Regions from separate parts of the Pseudocitrobacter sp. 2023LY-00077 genome, predicted to be linked through region 2. Evidence: riboswitches for the same ligand, from Rfam matches in the RefSeq annotation. Region 2 holds a riboswitch; the other holds the start of a gene.
What was found. Region 2 has a riboswitch for fluoride ahead of ACWWFX_RS01980 (universal stress protein). Riboswitches for the same ligand answer to the same signal wherever they lie in the genome.

Region 1: it holds a riboswitch for fluoride, as region 2 does, so the genes downstream of both, ACWWFX_RS10525 (DHHA2 domain-containing protein) here and ACWWFX_RS01980 (universal stress protein) in region 2, are expected to answer to the same signal.

The regions. Positions count from the first base shown of each region.
Region 1 covers NZ_JBSPEI010000007.1:8,574-17,213, forward strand. Annotated here, with positions in the region: gene fimZ (fimbria biosynthesis transcriptional regulator FimZ) at 1-203, opposite strand, end outside; gene ACWWFX_RS10515 (DNA-binding response regulator) at 1,013-1,729, opposite strand; tRNA gene ACWWFX_RS10520 (tRNA-Arg) at 2,038-2,114, shown strand; gene ACWWFX_RS10525 (DHHA2 domain-containing protein) at 2,130-3,032, opposite strand; fluoride riboswitch at 3,108-3,177, opposite strand; gene ACWWFX_RS10530 (helix-turn-helix transcriptional regulator) at 3,694-4,359, shown strand; gene ACWWFX_RS10535 (FAD-dependent oxidoreductase) at 4,823-6,559, shown strand; gene ACWWFX_RS10540 (NADH:flavin oxidoreductase/NADH oxidase) at 6,574-7,689, shown strand; gene ACWWFX_RS10545 (NIPSNAP family protein) at 7,686-8,009, shown strand; gene ACWWFX_RS10550 (helix-turn-helix domain-containing protein) at 8,232-8,640, shown strand, end outside.
Region 2 covers NZ_JBSPEI010000001.1:425,656-434,295, reverse strand. Annotated here, with positions in the region: gene thiD (bifunctional hydroxymethylpyrimidine kinase/phosphomethylpyrimidine kinase) at 1-756, opposite strand, end outside; gene thiM (hydroxyethylthiazole kinase) at 753-1,538, opposite strand; TPP riboswitch at 1,573-1,670, opposite strand; fluoride riboswitch at 1,767-1,834, shown strand; gene ACWWFX_RS01980 (universal stress protein) at 1,912-2,334, shown strand; gene crcB (fluoride efflux transporter CrcB) at 2,350-2,724, shown strand; gene ACWWFX_RS01970 (LysR family transcriptional regulator) at 2,721-3,629, opposite strand; gene ACWWFX_RS01965 (zinc-binding alcohol dehydrogenase family protein) at 3,734-4,741, shown strand; gene ACWWFX_RS01960 (RcnB family protein) at 4,872-5,186, shown strand; gene apbC (iron-sulfur cluster carrier protein ApbC) at 5,229-6,338, opposite strand; gene ACWWFX_RS01950 (fimbrial protein) at 6,448-7,467, opposite strand; gene ACWWFX_RS01945 (fimbrial biogenesis outer membrane usher protein) at 7,483-8,640, opposite strand, start outside.

The DNA.
Region 1 (8,640 bases), on a different contig from region 2:
AGTAATGAAAACCCGTCTGAACCGGAAAGTTCGATATCGAGTATCACCATATCTACATTATTATTTCTAATATATTCAATGACTTCATGACTGTTGTCTGACTTAAGAACAACCTGTACCTGTAGGTTTTTTTGCAGCAGGACCTCGATCGACATTCTGACTATAGGGTGTTCGTCCATAATGATAACGGATGCCGGTTTCATCTTTATATGCCTCAGACTGGTGGAATAGTTACGTGGGATTCCTTTACGGAAACTATTACAAGTCGAATGGATAAATAAAAAGTTTTAATTTTTAGCTTACTTCCAGAGGAGTTATCTATCCCTACTTGTACCATTATAAAGTGACAATTCTGTCCGGTACTTAAACAATGCCTCAACCCTTGAAAAAGGCTTTTCTTATAACACGATAAGTACATGGCTATTATACTTGCTATGAATTGTCCGAAAAGCATTATTAAAGTCGCAACAATCAGTAATTAATATGATGTTCTAGTCAGAAAGTTTATTCAAATTATTTTTGGTATTTACCTCCAGGTGTTTAAAATCCTGTAGAGGAGTTAACTTTTTTCTCTGGCATAAATATAAATAGATGCTAAATGTTGAAAACGTGTTAATTGATATGGCGCAATTATTGGGGAATAATCGATCGGTAAACATATCCGGAATGGCGCAATTCAACGATTATTCCACAAAAAATTCCTTTTGATCTCAACTCAAGCTATGGGGAGGGCTTAAGGAAAATATTTTATCAGCACAATGCAAAACCCTACTATATCTGGTGGTTACCGACTGACAGGCCTACAAATAGCGCTAATCAGGAGGTTCCTGCCTGAATGTGCGACAGAGTAATGCTCTTTAGAGACCTTTTTCCATAGTGATTTTTGCTATCCAAATCCGGGTCTTAGGAATAGTTATAAACTTTGCAATATTGTTTAAATTTAACAAAAAAAGATCATTTTGATTAAGTAATTTCTTAAAACAATCTAAGATTTAAGAGGTTAATGAAATTGTCAGTTTGAACTAGCAGAAAGATTTTGCAGCAAGTGAATAAGTTCTGAGCGATGCTGAAGCTTGAGCCGTTCCACCATGCGCCCCAGACGATAGATAATCCTGTGGTAATCTTTGTCGTGATCGCTGGCAATAGATTTCAACGAACGCCCCTGGGTCAGCGCCATCAGAATGAGCCACTCATCGCGCGAAAAATGGCTTTTCCGGTTGAACTGTATCGGCTGAGGCATGAGCAGTTTTTTGCGCAGGGTACGAAACGGCGAATGTCGACTGATTATCCGAAGTGCCGTCACTGCTTTCATAAAGCGCAGGGCTTTTTTATCCTGTGTCGGCGCAATCAGATGAATATAATTTTGTGGATACTCGAAACTGATGCGGCGCAAGCGATCCAACGTTTCGATGGCTGGCGCATCGGTGTAGTAAATATCGACCAGCAACTGCACGCCCGGTGCTTTGGGGAGCAGGTCCAGCGCATTATCCAGCGTTGACGTTACCCAGCCGTTGCTTAACGGATAAGGGGCGAAACGAAATCCTTGCCGCAAGAATTGATCGCTGCTGACCAGAATAAAATGAGGGGAGTCGGTTTTGTGCGTGAGGGCAAGTGAGTGAGTCAGGCGTTCGAGTCTATCAAAAAACGGGGGCCAGGCGTGTGGATTCTTAAATCCGGGGTGATCGGTGCCTGAACGACGCCTCCTTTCTCTGCGAATTGCGATGCGCATGCTTCTCTTCCTGGCGCCGTCACGCGCGTCTTCACTTATAGCTTATCTAACGATGCGGTCAAACAGCCAGTTGCAGACATTGTGACACCAGAGGCAGGTTCTTCTCTAAGGCAATACTTAAAGTTAGGTAAGGGTTTTCGCAGCACCAGGGCTGCTGTAAGAAGAGTGGTTAAAAAAAAGACAAGGGCTGTTCGCGTTATGCTCATCCTAACGAACAACCCTGATTTCACATTGAAATGGATTGACTCACCGCCCGGTGACCGTATAATTCCTCGCGTTTCACCCCATGAAGTAACAACTTCTTCAGTGCGCCCTTAGCTCAGTTGGATAGAGCAACGACCTTCTAAGTCGTGGGTCACAGGTTCGAATCCTGTAGGGCGTACCATTTCACTGCAAACCGTCATTTTCCCTTAGCAAGATAGTTCTCAAGCCACGGTAACAGCTGTTTTTTACGGCTCAGCATCCCTTCGACTAAGCAGGGTGCGTCTGCTTGCTGGCCTTTCGGCACGGCAAAGTAGAGCGTCGAATACCCGGCATTGATATCCGTCAGCATGACCACCACCAGTTGCGCGCCGGTTTCCTGGATATTCAGCGCCATCTCTTCCTGCAACTCATCCAGTACTGCATCCACCTGATTTAATGAAAACAGCTCAATCTGTGCGGCGTTAACCTTCACGCCCTGAATCTGGAACGTTTTAATATCTTTATTCAACAGCGCTTTCCCGCTTAACCCCTCAATGCTGGTTTTCGCGGTCAGTAGCCCGGCGATAAAGGCATCTTTCTCGATACCGGCGAGGGTTGACAGTTCTTCAACGGCAAGCTTGTCATCAGGCGTCGTGGTGGGGGAGCGAAGCGCGACGGTGTCGCTGATCACGGCTCCCAGCATTAATAGCGCTTCGGCGGGCGTTATCATGCGGCGGATCTCTGGCGTCATCAATTGCCACAGTAGCGTACTGCTGCTGCCCACCGGCTTCACCCACACTTCCGGCGGCAGGCGCGTCACCAGGCCGCCAAGACGGTGGTGGTCGATGATGCCGACAACGTTACTCTCAGCTAAAGAGGCAGGGCCCTGAGTGGGCTCGGTAAAATCGACCAGCCAGACATCGCGATCGGCGAGAGAGTCGGTGAGTAAGGCGGGAACCGGCAGTGCTGCCTGTTCAAATATAAACCGGGTTTCACGGTTAATTTCCCCACAACGCCAGGCCTGTGCCTGAAGACCGCGCAGCGTAAGCCAGCGGCTTGCCATATACGCGGTGCAAACGGCGTCGCTATCCGGGTGGAGGTGGCCAAGTACATTTATCATTGCTTAAACCTTTTCAGGGAAGCATGTTGAGCTGGAGAAGAAAGACCAGCCTGACACGCCCCATCGTGAATGAGAGTCATATCAGGCGTCATTAGCCTCAGAACGAGGCGGTTGGGGAAGGTGGAACGCCATCACCTTACGTGTAGTGTGAACCAGGGCGCGCTGGCTTTCAAGCGCTTGCGCGGCAGTAAAAATTTTTTGCGCAACAATGCAAAAAAAACGCAAAGCGGTTTAAAGGCAGAAATTTATTTTGAATTTGAGATTTTAGTTAGATGAAAATCTCACGCGATAGTGATAATAACAAATGATAATCAATTTCCACTTACATGTGGAAACAATATTTCATTTTTATTTTGTGGTCATTTCAGTCTTTTACAAACAACCTCTATATTAAAATAATTATCATTAGGTATTACCTCTGATATAAGAAGTGGTATCACATATTTGATACTTTTTTCTCGTGGTAAAATTCTTAGTGATAGCCGCAATTGTCCTGGATGATGTCTGTGTTATAAGAATGTTTATTATTTAAGTGTTGATTTTTAAAGCGTGTTTTTTTGCGTTTATTTATTAAACCAGGAATATTGTCGTATATGTTGGTTTTAGCTGTATTGGTATGCTTCTGGCCGGGCAGGGAAGCCGTTGACAAGGATTTATGTCAATGGAACTATATATTTACAAAAGGGAGGAGGGTGGCAAAATGTTATCTGAAGTTAATTTAAACAAATTAAGCTGTATTACATGCCCTTTAAATTGTGAGATAAAACCTACAACATCTGTACGCATTTCTTTTTGCCAGAGCTTTTGTTTTAGCACCTGGCCAGAAGGCAGTCGATTTTTTGCACTGGGCATAGCAGAGGGGGTGTTGAAAAAAAGCCACACCTGGATCTACTCTGGTTGTGTTTTTGTTGATTTTTCAATAAGTTATTTCAGGAGTTATTTAGACAGAGTCTGGCTGGAGACGTTGATAGAAACCAAGCTTAAAATAATTCTTGTTTGTGACAGGCATCTGCAGGCATTGGCTAACTATTGGTTTAAAAACGACGATAATATTTTTTTGATTTTGTATCCTGGAGACAAAATCGATGCTGTCGCTGAAAAAATCAAAAGGAAGTTTCTCGGGCATCATGCAATGTCCGTTCGTGGTGAAGTTTTATCCAGACTTGAATTTAACATCCTGCATGATTTAAGCGCGGGCCAGGATTGTGTCGTGGTGGCTGAGGCATTTAATCTGGGGATACGTAGCGTCTATGCGGCAAAGCAGCGGGTGGAGAAAAAAATGGGCGCTGATATTAATGATCTTTTCCGTTATTCCTATGCGGTGTAAATGTTTTCTATTCTGTTTTGACATTTTTTAACGATAGTTTCTATAACATTTAACGTTATCATTGTAAGTCTGGGACTTTTTATAAAAAGTATTATTTATCATATGCATGACGGGTTTGCGTTATATGGCTTCTTATTGATTATCGCGTTGATGAACATTTTTATATTGGTGTTTATTTTCTAATCTCTGTTTATTTTTTCGTTCCGATCGCACCGATCGGAACTCTCACCTGGTCGTTCTCCTCATCACTGTCAAAACTTTGATTCACTCCACACTTCTGCGTCATTGTCGAAAAGTGCAAGTTTTACTTACAAACTGGCCTTCTTTTTCGCTTTCAGCCTGTCAAAAATGCAGATGAAACAAAATTAAAACATAAATTAAACAAATTAAAACATTCATCTGCGAGGTACCCTATGAACAATCCTGGCGAGTGTCTTCTTCTTAGGGATAAGGGGAGGGGCTTATGACGATGAAGCAACCGGCACGCGAGTGTGACGTTCTGGTGGTTGGCAGCGGGGTAGGCGGTCTCTCGGCTGCGGTGACGGCGGGCCTGAATGGGCTGGATGTACAGGTCATTGAAAAAGATTCTGTTTTCGGCGGCACGACGGCGTTTTCCGGCGGCGTGCTGTGGATACCAAACAATCATCTGGCGCAGCAACAGGGCATTGAGGACTCTACCGATGCGGCGCGTACCTATTTGCGTAGCGAAGCGGGCGAAAGCTATCGCCCGGAGCTGGTGGACGCTTTCCTGCAACAGGCCCCGCAGATGCTGCGCGTTTTTGAAGAGAAAACCCGTTTTTGCTGCAACCTCTATCAATATCCCGATTACCATCCGGATACGCCGGGCGGCGTGATGCGCGGGCGCTCGGTGGTGCCGGAAGCGTTCGATATCCGCCAGTTGGGCGATGACATGAAACGTCTGCGTAAACCGTTACGCACTATCACCTTTATGGGAATGATGTTCAGCTCATCAAACAACGATCTCAAACACTTCTTTAATGCCACCCGTTCGCTCAAATCTTTCGTCTATGTGGTGAAACGGCTGAGTCGCCATCTGCTGGAAATTGCTCGCTATGGTCGCGGAATTACCGCGAACGGCGGCAATGCGGTGGTCGCACGGCTGGCGTGCTCGGCGCGTGATCTGGGCGTGCCGATTCATACCGGGATGGCCGTCAAAGAGCTGATTGTGGAAAATGGCGTGGTACGCGGCGTAGTGGCTGAGCGCGACGGCGAGCGGGTGTCTCTGTATGCGAAGCGCGGCGTGGTGCTGGCTTCTGGCGGTTTTGCCCGCGATGATGAACGCCTGAAAAATCTTTATCCGCACGTTAAACGCGGCGGCATTCAGCTGTCGCCAACGCCGCCGGGCGCGGACACCGGCGATGGCATTGCGATGGCCGAACGCATTGGCGCGCGTTTTGATAACAGTTATCCGAACGGTGCGGCATGGATCCCGGCATCGAAAGTGCAGATTGGCCGCCAGCAATTTGTCTTCCCGCATCTGGTCGATCGCTACAAGCCGGGTTTTATCATGGTCAATCGACACGGTGTGCGTTTTTGCAATGAAGCGGACTCCTATCATGACGTCGGCATCGCCATGATTGAAACCTGCCGCGACGATAATGAAACCTTTGCGTGGCAAATCTGCGACCACAAAGCCTTGCGTAAATATGGCATGGGATTCGCCAAACCTGCGCCATTGCCCGTTTCGCTGTATACCCGCAACGGTTATCTGCTGAAGGGCAAAACGCTGACGGAACTGGCGGAGAAGATGGGGGTCCCCGTTGCCGCGTTAAATCATACGGTTACCGCCTTTAATGCCGATGCACGGCGCGGGAAAGATACCCAATTTGGCCGTGGCGAGTCGGCGTATAACCGCTATCTCGGCGATGCCAATCATCAGCCTAATCCCTGCGTTGCGCCCATTGAACAAGGGCCGTTTTACGCCGTGAAGCTGTTTATGGGCGACCTTGGCACGTTCCATGGTCTGAAAACCGATGGTGAAGCGCGCGTGCTCGACTTACAGGGCTTGCCCATTCCCGGCCTGTACGCCGCCGGAAATGAGATGGCAAGCATCATGGGCGGTAGTTATCCGGGCGCAGGTATCACCCTCGGCCCTGCCGCGACCTTCGGGTATATCGCCGCCAACTCCCTTGCCGCACGCGGTGAAACCACAGCGCTGCCTCAGCGTGAAGCATCCTGAATTCGGAGATAATTATGTCTACACTCTTTACGCCCCTTACCGTAGGGCCGTTAACGCTGACCAACCGTATTGTCGTCCCGCCGATGTCGCAATATTCCGCCGCCAGCGATGGCATCGCTACGCCGTGGCACGCCCAGCATATTGGCGGCCTGGCGATTTCCGGCGCCGGGCTGGTGATTTGTGAAGCGAACGGCGTCACGCCGGATGGACGTATTACGCCGCACTGCCTCGGCCTGTGGAACGACGAACAGGCGCAGGCACTGAAAAAGCTGCTAGCGGATATTCGCACCTACAGCGCCACGCCAATTGGCGTGCAGCTTAACCATGCGGGGCGCAAGGCGGGCACCAATCCGCCGTGGCGCAATCAGGGCGCCTCACTGTCTGACGAAGAGGGCGGCTGGCCGACGGTCGCGCCCTCTGCCATTCCTTACAAACCCGGCTGGCGCGTGCCGGAAGAACTCGACGAAGCGGGCATGACGCGCATTATCGACGGTTTTGTTGCTGCGGCGTCTCGTGCTCTGGAAGCGGGCGTCGATTTCGTTGAGCTGCACGCCGCCAACGGTTATTTACTGAATCAGTTCCTGTCGCCGCTTAGCAACCAGCGCCAGGATGAGTACGGCGGCAGTCCGGAAAACCGGATGCGTTTCCCGCTGCGGGTGGCAAAAGCGCTGCGTGATGCGTGGCCGAAAACGCACCTGTTGGGTGTGCGTTTCAACGGCGGCGAATTCGCGCAAGGGGGGTTAGGCCTGGTAGAGGTGGTGCAGTTTGCTCGCGAACTTCATGCGCTGGGCTATGATTATCTTCATGTTTCTGGCGGCTACAATATCTACAACCAAACGCCGCCGGCGGATAAGCCCGGTTACATGGTGCCGTTTGCGGCGGCGGTAAAAGAGGCATTGCCGGATGCGGTGGTGATCACCGTAGGCCTGATTTATGAAGCGCAGCAGGCGGAAGATATCCTGCAGGAGGGAAGGGCGGATCTGGTCGCTATCGGACGCGGGATGCTCGACGACCCGAACTGGCCGATTCATGCCGCGATTGCCCTCGGCGAAACGCCGCCCTGGCCGAAACCGTATGACCGCTTCGGGCCGCTTGGCTGGCCGACGCACCAGACCCAGGAGGCCAAATGAATACAATGCCGATTGTCGATCACCGCATTTACACCATCCGCCTGCGTAAGATGAACGAGTTCATCGAGGTTTTTGATTCGCTGGCGATGCCGATATTGCTGGAAACGCTGGGGCACCCGCTGGGATTCTACACGAGCTTTGTGGGCCCGCAGAACCAGTTTGTTCACCTGTGGGGGTACGAAAGCCTGGCGGAGTATGAACGCCGTAGCCGGCTGCGCGACGCGCATCCAGGATTTGCCGCCTATTTAAAAGCGTCGGAACCGTTTATTGTGGCGCAGGAGACGCGGCTGATTCGGGCGACGATGGCATGTGCGCGCTGATGCCCTCACCCCGGCCCTCTCCCACCGGGAGAGGGAGAAAACCGGCGCAGGGACTAGCAACTGAGCACAATCAGTCCCCTCTCCCACGGGGAGAGGGGGAAAACCGGCGCAGGATTTGGCAACTGAGCACTATCGGTCCCCTCTCCCTGGAGGGAGAGGGCTAGGGTGAGGGGGAAATGCTCGCGCCAATGTTCCCCATGATTTCCATCCAATGGAGGCACCATGAACCTGAGCAACAGCATTCCGGTCTTTAAGCTCTACGGTGAAAGCCTGCACTGGCCGACGCCGGATTTGCTGCATTGTGAATCTATTCACAGCCGTAGCAGCCTCTATGACTGGTGTATCCGCGTGCATCAGCATACGGATCTCATCCAGCTTCTCTACGTCCACAAAGGGCAGGGTGAAATTGAAATCGAAGGCGTGACGCACACTTTCGCAGACGCCTGCATCCAGATAATTCCCGCGCTTTGCGTGCACGGTTTTCGTTTTTCACCCGGAACGGAAGGGTTTTCTCTCTCGCTTGCCGCGCCGCTGGTGGCGCAGTTCGAGCAGCAGTTTGGCCGTCCGCTACAGGTGTTAAATCAGGCCACCTGCGTCCCGGTCGGTAATTCGCGGGAAAAAATTCAGTCAC
Region 2 (8,640 bases):
GACTTCCAGCGTATCGGCCTGCGCCAGCGCGGCAGAAAGCCAGGTTTTCGCTTCCAGCACCGTGTCGCCCCAGTTGCTATGGCGTGGGCGCAGTGCCGCCAGCGCGGCTGATAATGTACAACCGGTACCGTGGGTGTTTTTGGTCATGACGCGCGGTGCGGTAAAACGCTGCTCGCCGTCGCGGGTAAACAGCCAGTCGGGGCTTTCCGTATCGTCAAGATGGCCGCCTTTCATAAGGACCGCGCCGCAGCCCATCGCCAGCAGTGCGCGTCCCTGTTCCAGCATTTCACGCTCATTTCGCGCATGCGGCGCATCCAGCAATGCCGCCGCTTCCGGCAGATTCGGCGTAATTAACGAGACCTGTGGCAGCAGGCGTTGACGCAGCGTTTCTACCGCCGCGGGCGATAGCAACGCATCGCCGCTTTTGGCCAACATGACCGTATCCAGCACCACATTTTCCACCCGATGGCGCTGTAATCGCTCCGCCACGGCTTCAACGATATCAGTTTCCGCCAGCATACCGATTTTGGTGGTATCGATGCGCACATCGTTAAACACGGAATCCAGCTGCGCAGCGACAAAATCCGGTTCAATACGATAGACCGACTGCACGCCATGGGTGTTTTGCGCCACCAGCGCGGTAATCACCGAACAGCCGTATGCGCCCAATGCTGAGAAGGTTTTCAGATCCGCCTGAATGCCCGCGCCACCGCTTGGATCGGTACCGGCAATGGTTAATGCGTTAATCCGTTTCATGCCAGTGCCTCCCCATCAAGCACATACAGTGCATCAAGTAATGCCGGGACAAAACTGCCCGGTCCGTTATCGACCGCCGCACGACCACCGGCCAGTTTCATAAAGGCGCAGGCAGAGGCAATGTTATCCAGCCTGTCGCCCGGCAGCGCACAGCTTGCCGCGACGACCGCAGACAATGCACAGCCCGTCCCCACTACCCGGGTCATCAGCGGATTGCCGCCCGTTACCGCGATAACGCGTTGTCCATCGGTGATGTAATCCACTTCGCCCGTCACCGCCACAACGGTATTGATTTGACGCGCCAGAGCCTGTGCCGCCGGTAGCGCAGCAGCGGCGGTATCGGTGGTATCCACGCCGCGCCCTCCCGCGCTCATTCCCGCCAGCGCCATAATTTCGGAGGCATTCCCCCGAATGGCGGCAGGTTTTAAGGTCAACAGGTCGTGGCAAAACTCGGTGCGCAGCGTTAACGCGCCCACGGCGACAGGGTCGAGAGTCCAGGGTTTACCCGCAGCGTTCGCACTCAACGCGGCGGCTTTCATCGCCTGCGCGCGCGGCTGCGTTAGCGTGCCGACGTTTATCAATAACGCATCGGCAATGGCAGAGAACTGCGCGGCTTCCTGCGCATCAATCACCATCGCGGGGGATGCACCGAGCGCCAGCAATACGTTGGCGGTAAAGGTCTGCACGACGTCGTTAGTCATACAGTGAACAAGGGGGGCGTGATGACGAAAAAGATGTAACGAATGCGCGATTTGCGCGGGACTAAGCGGCTCTGCTTGCATGGTTTGCTCCTGCCAGAACGTCCAGAAGCAATGACCTGACGGTCTCTGACTTCCCTACGCTGGCATTATCCAGATCAGGTGGTACGGGTTTTTCTCAGCCTTCACGAAGGAAGGGCACCCCGAGTCATCAATACAACAAATTCGTGTATCGCAGCAGGTTACGGCAAGTGCCGGGTGGAAGCAAGCCGCACAAACCATTTGCAATCCCCCCATCATCGGTCCAAAATTATTCACAAAGGTGATGGCGTTCCACCTTTCCCAACCGCCCTGCTGGGGCTGATGACGCCTGGTATACCCTCTTAACATGGAGGTATGTCAGGCTGTCTGTCGTTTGAAGACCCGCTCATACCTCGCAACCTGACGAGGTTTTTTTATGCCTGTTTACAACCATGCGCTGGTGCTGATTAACAACAGCCTTGATGGCATTCCCCTGCTCGATCACGCTGCAAAAATGGCGCAGGAGAACGCGATGACGATAACCATCGCGCATATCAGCACCGATTATCGCGCCCTCAATTATGTCTCCGACAGCCTGATGGATGACGTGGTTTCGCAGGAAGTCATTCAGGCCAAAGCCCTGTTGAGCGAGCTGGCGGAATCCGTTTCCTTACCGGTACAAACGCTGGAACTGGTCACGACCCGTCGCTTTGAAGATGTCGAATCCTGTATCCGCGATCGCCGTATCGATCTGGTCATCGCCGGACATCACAATCGCCTGCTGGGCGTGCTCGCCTCCCACTCCCTTGAGTACATCAACCATCTGACGGTGGATGTGCTGATCAAACATTTAGCATAAGGATTTACGCGCGTGATGTATCGTTCATTACTGGCCGTTATTATTGGCGGCTCTACCGGGTGTGTCATTCGTTGGTGGCTGTCGATGAAACTGAACAGCCTTTTCCCCAGCCTGCCACCGGGAACGCTGGTGGTTAATCTGGTCGGTGGTTTTATTATTGGCGCGGCGCTGGCGTTCTTTTTGCGCCAGCCGCAGCTGGACCCGGCATGGAAGTTACTGATTACCACCGGACTTTGCGGCGGGATGACGACCTTTTCCACTTTTTCGGCGGAGATCGTCACCCTTTTGCAAAACGGCAACTATCTGTGGGCGATGATTTCGGTGATGACTCACGTGGTGGGATCGCTCCTGATGACCGCTGCCGGATTCTTTTTGATGACGCTGGTTTAGCCCCTACGCTGCACCAGCGCTTCACAGCGTTCCTTCACTGCCTCATACAACAACCGCACCGCAGGCGAGAGCTGCTTGCGATGCGGACAAATCATGTTCAGCGGCACGCAGTCGCCTTCATAGTCCGGCAGCAGCAATTTCAGTCGTCCCTGAAAGACATCTTCACTGACGTCGAGCCAGGACTTATTGGCAATGCCTTCCCCGGCAATCGCCAGTCGGCGTATAACCTCCGCGTCATCGCTGATAATCGTGCCATTGACCTGCACTTCGTGGGTTTCTTCCCCCGCAGTGAGCGTCCAGCGATCGAACAATCGACCTCGCAGGACATAGGTCAGCGCATCACACTTTTCTAAATCAGCGGGCGTTGCCGGTTCGCCATTTTTGGCGATCCACTCTGGCGATGCGACCAGCACGCGGCGATTATCCGGTGCGATGGGCAGCGCGACGTACGATGCATCCTCATTGCTGCCGTAGCGAAAGGCGACATCAACCGGATCTTTAAACACATCCGTCACCTGGTCAGAGAAAAGAATGCGCAATTTAAGCGCCGGGTGGCGCTGGCGGAACTGGCGGAAAATACCGAGCAGGAGATTTCGTCCCAAATCAGAAGGCACCGCAATTTGCAGCGTACCGCGAATTTCATCGTCGGGCGTTTGAATCTGCTGGAGCCCGGCCTGCATCGTTTCCAGCATTTGCGTGGCGTAGGGCAGCCAGGTTTCGCCCTCTGGCGTCAAGCGCAGGCTGCGCGTTGAACGGGCAAACAGACGGATATTAAGCGCCGTCTCAAGACGCTTAATGGCGGAACTCACCTGCGCAGGCGGCAGACCGGCCTCGCGCGCCGCTTCGCTGAAACTGCTTAATGCCGCCGCGCGCACGAACAGGGTTAAATCTTCCAGCCTGAGCATTTTCACTCCTCAACGATAAGTCCTGTCACCGCGAATGGATTTTTCCGGCAAATATCACCGGATAATATCATTCTTAGAGTTTACCCAACATCACAGAGGTGGTTATGAAAGCGATTGCGATTACTCAGGCGGCTGGCGCGCACGGCAACATTGAAGCATTAGAAGAAATTACCCTGCCCGTTCCCGTAGCGGCGGGCCACGATTTGCTGGTAGAAGTAAAAGCCATCTCCGTTAACCCGGTCGATACCAAAGTGCGTGCCGGTTTTAGCGGCGACACGCCGCGCGTACTGGGCTGGGACGCCGTCGGTGTGGTGAAATCCGTTGGCGAGAACGTCACACTGTTTAAAGCTGGCGACGAAGTCTGGTACGCGGGGGCGTTAACGCGTCCTGGCAGCAACAGCGAGTTCCAGCTGGTCGATGAGCGCATTGTCGCCCTCAAGCCACGTTCGCTGGATAACGTTTCTGCTGCTGCCCTGCCGTTGACTTCCATCACTGCGTGGGAACTGTTGTTCGATCGTTTAGGCATTCAGGAAAACGGCAATGAAGGCGACGTGCTGCTGATTGTCGGTGCAGCGGGCGGTGTCGGTTCCATCCTGACTCAACTGGCGCGTAAGCTCACTAAAATGACGGTGATCGGCACCGCATCGCGCCCGGAAACGCAGAAATGGGTAGCGGATGCCGGGGCACATTACGTTATCGACCACAGCAAACCGATCGCCGAAGAACTGATCCGCATCGGTATTCCGGCAGTGACGCATGTCGCCAGCCTGACGCACACGGATAAGCACTATTTGCAGCTGATTGAAGCGCTCGCCCCACAGGGGAAACTGGCGCTGATTGACGATCCTGAAACCCTGGATGCGCGCCCGTTAAAAACCAAAAGCATCTCGCTGCACTGGGAATTTATGTATACCCGCTCGATGTTCGAAACACCGGATATGATCGCTCAGCATCAGTTACTGACCCGCGTGGCCTCGCTGATTGATAACGGAACGATCAAAACCACGCTGGGCGAGAAGTTAGGAGCAATTAACGCCGAGAATATTCGCCAGGCGCATCGCCAGCTTGAGACCGGGAAAACCATGGGCAAACTGGTGCTGGAAGGCTTCTGAGGCGGCGCTGTTACATTTTTTACTAAAAAACCTATTCTGTGATACAAAAGAGCGTCGATCTGCCTGTCAATTTTAAGAGAAAAAGGCAGACTCTACACCCTTGAGCATTCTGGTTATCGTTGGAGAAAGAATGGGTAAATATAAATTATGGCTTCTGGCTGGCCTGATGGCCGCCGGATCCGCCTTCGCCGCACCAGGTACGGGCATTCAGAAGTATGAACTAAAAGAGTTTGTCGCTGATTTCACCCACTTTAACATCGGGGACGCCGTTCCTGAGATGTACCGTACTGACCAGTACAACATCAAGCAGTGGCAGCAGCGCAATCTGCCTGCGCCAGACGCGGGAACGCACTGGACATATATGGGCGGCAACTACGTGCTGATTTCTGACACGGACGGGAAAATCAGTAAAGTTTACGACGGCGAAATCTTCTATCACCGTTAATGAAAGGGGCGCATAACCCGCCTGGGTTATGCGCCTGAACGCTTATACCGCGCGGAAGGCAATTTCGCCGGGGATCACTTCACCCTGCCAGTAGAGCTGGGCAGCGGTTAAATCCGCCAGTTGACGATAAATCAGGGTAAATTCGCTATCCGGACGATTCACCACCGTTGGTGTGCCTTTATCCAGATCTTCACGCAGGCTGATGTGCAGCGGCATCTGACCCAGCAACTGGGTATGGTATTTCTCCGCCAGTTTCTCTGCGCCGCCGGTACCAAAGATAGGTTCGTGGTGACCACACTGGCTGCAAATATGCATGCTCATGTTTTCCACGATACCCAGCACCGGCACTTCCACTTTCTCGAACATCACGATGCCTTTTTTGGCGTCAATCAGCGCGATGTCCTGCGGCGTAGTGACCACTACCGCGCCGGTGACCGGAATGTTCTGTGCCAGCGTCAGCTGAATGTCACCGGTACCCGGCGGCATATCCAGCACCAGATAATCGAGATCCGGCCATAAGGTTTCCTGCAACATCTGCATCAGCGCCTTGCTGGCCATTGGGCCGCGCCACACCATCGCGTTATCGTCGGTGACCAGATAACCAATGGAATTCGTTGCCAGACCGTGAGCCATAATCGGCGCCATATGGGTGCCGTCAGGTGAGGTCGGACGCTGATTTTCCGCGCCCAGCATGGTCGGAATTGACGGGCCGTAGATGTCAGCATCCAGAATACCGACTTTCGCCCCTTCCGCAGCCAGCGCCAGCGCCAGGTTGACGGCAGTAGACGATTTCCCCACTCCACCCTTACCGGAACTCACGGCAATGATGTTCTTCACGCCATTCACGCCCGGCTGGTTTTTAACGCGCTTCAGGGTGGCGATATTGTGGGTCAGTTTCCAGTCAATGGAATTCGCTCCGGTGATACGAAGCAAGTCAGCACTGCATTGCTCTTTCAGTTCTTCAAACGCGCTGTTCCAGACAAACGGCATTTGCAGCTCAATGTGCACGGTGCCATCCAGCAGCGCCACATGATGCAGCGCCTTCAGCGTGGTGAGATTATGCTTCAATGTTGGGTGCTGAAAATTAGCCAGCGTCCCGGCAACCATCGCGCGCAGGCGCTCGGGGGATGTGGCCTGGGATTGAGAACTCATCCCGACTCCTTTGTTCTTGTGAGTAAACCTTCGTAAGCCTAGTTTACCTGAAAGGTGGTCATTCCCCCACTACAAGCGCATTTCGCGATAAAAAAGCGTGCGTCGGGTATTACTCATAGTTAACGAAGATCAGGGCCGTCGCCTTAAGCGCGCCCGGTTTCACCGCTTTGCGCGCATAGACGTAGTAGCTGGCTTCGACCGGAATCGTCATTCCCTGCGCGGAAAGCGAGGTACCTTTCGCCGCAGACCACAAGTTATCGGCGCTCTCTTTTACCCCTTTCACTGTCGACATCTGGATCTGCTTTTTCCCTCCGCCCGACACGACAAAACCCACACCGTTATCCGGGCTCCCCTGCAACACGGTTCGGCTTCCGGCTATCAGATCAGCACTGTAAAGATAAACCGACATTGCCTGCGTCGCCTGCTGATTTACCCCCACCATATTGCTGCAATACAGCGAGATATCGCCCTTGCTGCTTTTATCCATCATGCCCGAATCAGGCAGTTCAGACAGCGACACATCGGGCAACGTGAGCGTTAAATCACCAGCCCGACAGGTGGTTTTTTTGGGCCGATAGATTACCGTCAGGTTTTCAACATAGGAATCACCCTTCAGACTATTGGTGATGTAATTCACGCATCCGGACAAACTTAAGGATTTACAGAACCCCAGAATGATATCTATAAAGCCATTTGAATTTCCGCCGGTATTGGCCACCAACACGCCGGGAACTGAAATGGATTCTCCGCCGCTTCCCGCACTTCCCGTCGTCGCGGGTGTTAGCGTAACGGTATAAAGCAGGCTCTTCTCCGTGGTGTTTGTGGTACCAACCGCCTCAGACGTTTTATCCAGCACAATATTTAGTTTTAACGATTGTCCATTACTGAACGGGCCAATAACGCTCTCTTTCACCAGCGGAATATAGCTAATTTTATCATTCGCTGAATCACACTTAATACCCGCAAAGTGAACCGTCACCGCAGAAGTATGTTTCTGTGTAACCGGGAAAACCTCATCGACCACCACTTCCGTGGTGTGGTTGTTGGTCACTCCCGATGATTTACAGGTGGCCCAGCTCGTCTCGCTCAATAAACACAATGACATTACCGCAAATAACATTAACTTCATGACGCGCTCCCTGCTTCAGTGACAAATATAGGTTTGGTTTTCATCCAGCGGCGGTGCAATCTTCAGCGTACAGGTGCGCCCTTGTTGTGGGTCGAGCACCACAGAGACGCCATAAGGAACCTCATTGCTGCGAATAAATAAGCGGCTTCCCTGGCCCACCAGCCCAATGTTGTGCCCGTGGCTGTCCACCACGTCATAACCGAAGGTTAACGGGGAACCATCTGCCAGCCGCGCTTTAATAAACCACGGCTTGCGCGAGTCGGTTTCAAAACGCAGCAGTGTGACCGCACCTCGCACCGGCGCCACGCGCTGGCGATTACCCAGCAGCTCGGTTTGCGTTTCACTGTCAGAGACATCCAGCATTAAATGGTTTTCACGCCAGGGCGATAAACCGTCATACACCACCGTGCCGTTGCGGTTAGTGGTACGATATTTCTGCCCATTGACGTAAGCGCCCTCAAGCCCAGGCGCGTCCAGAATGGCGACAGTTTCTGATAACCTGTTAGCCAGATTAACGCCGCCCGACCACGCCACGATGCCACCGGAAAGCGTGCCGCTGGTTTGCCGATACTGCGCAGACTGGCTATAGCTTCCGCTGACGGTCGCCACCGGGGTATTCCAGGTCAGATTCACCCCGGCAGTCGTTTCATCAGACTGACGTTGATGACTCAGGTTCGCGCTGTAACTCAGTTGATCGCGGTCGCCCGCCATTCCCGAGATCCCCGTGTTATTCGCAGCATAACCATGATTATCAAAGGTCGTCGATTGGGAAACCGACAACTGACGGCGTGGCGTACTCACGCCATCTCCCCAGTCGAAGGGAATCGAAATAAACAGGTTAAAGCGCTTATCCGCCGCATGATCCTCAGACCAGGTTCTGCTGGCCGAAAAGGTGTAAGAGATCCGTTGCCAGCTATTGCTGTAGCTGAGCTGATAATCCTGGCTGCTGCCGTTACGCCCCCAATAATCACGCCACAACAGGTTCAGTGACAGGGTTCCCGCATTTTGTGGCAACATCTGGTTAATGTTGGCGGAGAAATTATTTTTCCGACCAAAATCGCTCTGGTAGTAATCAGCGATGTCATAGACGTCATGGCGATCGCGCGAATAAGTGTCCTTGTTATTGGCCCATACGTGATCGTTAAAGGTCCTGAAGTTATAGGAAGAGTAGCG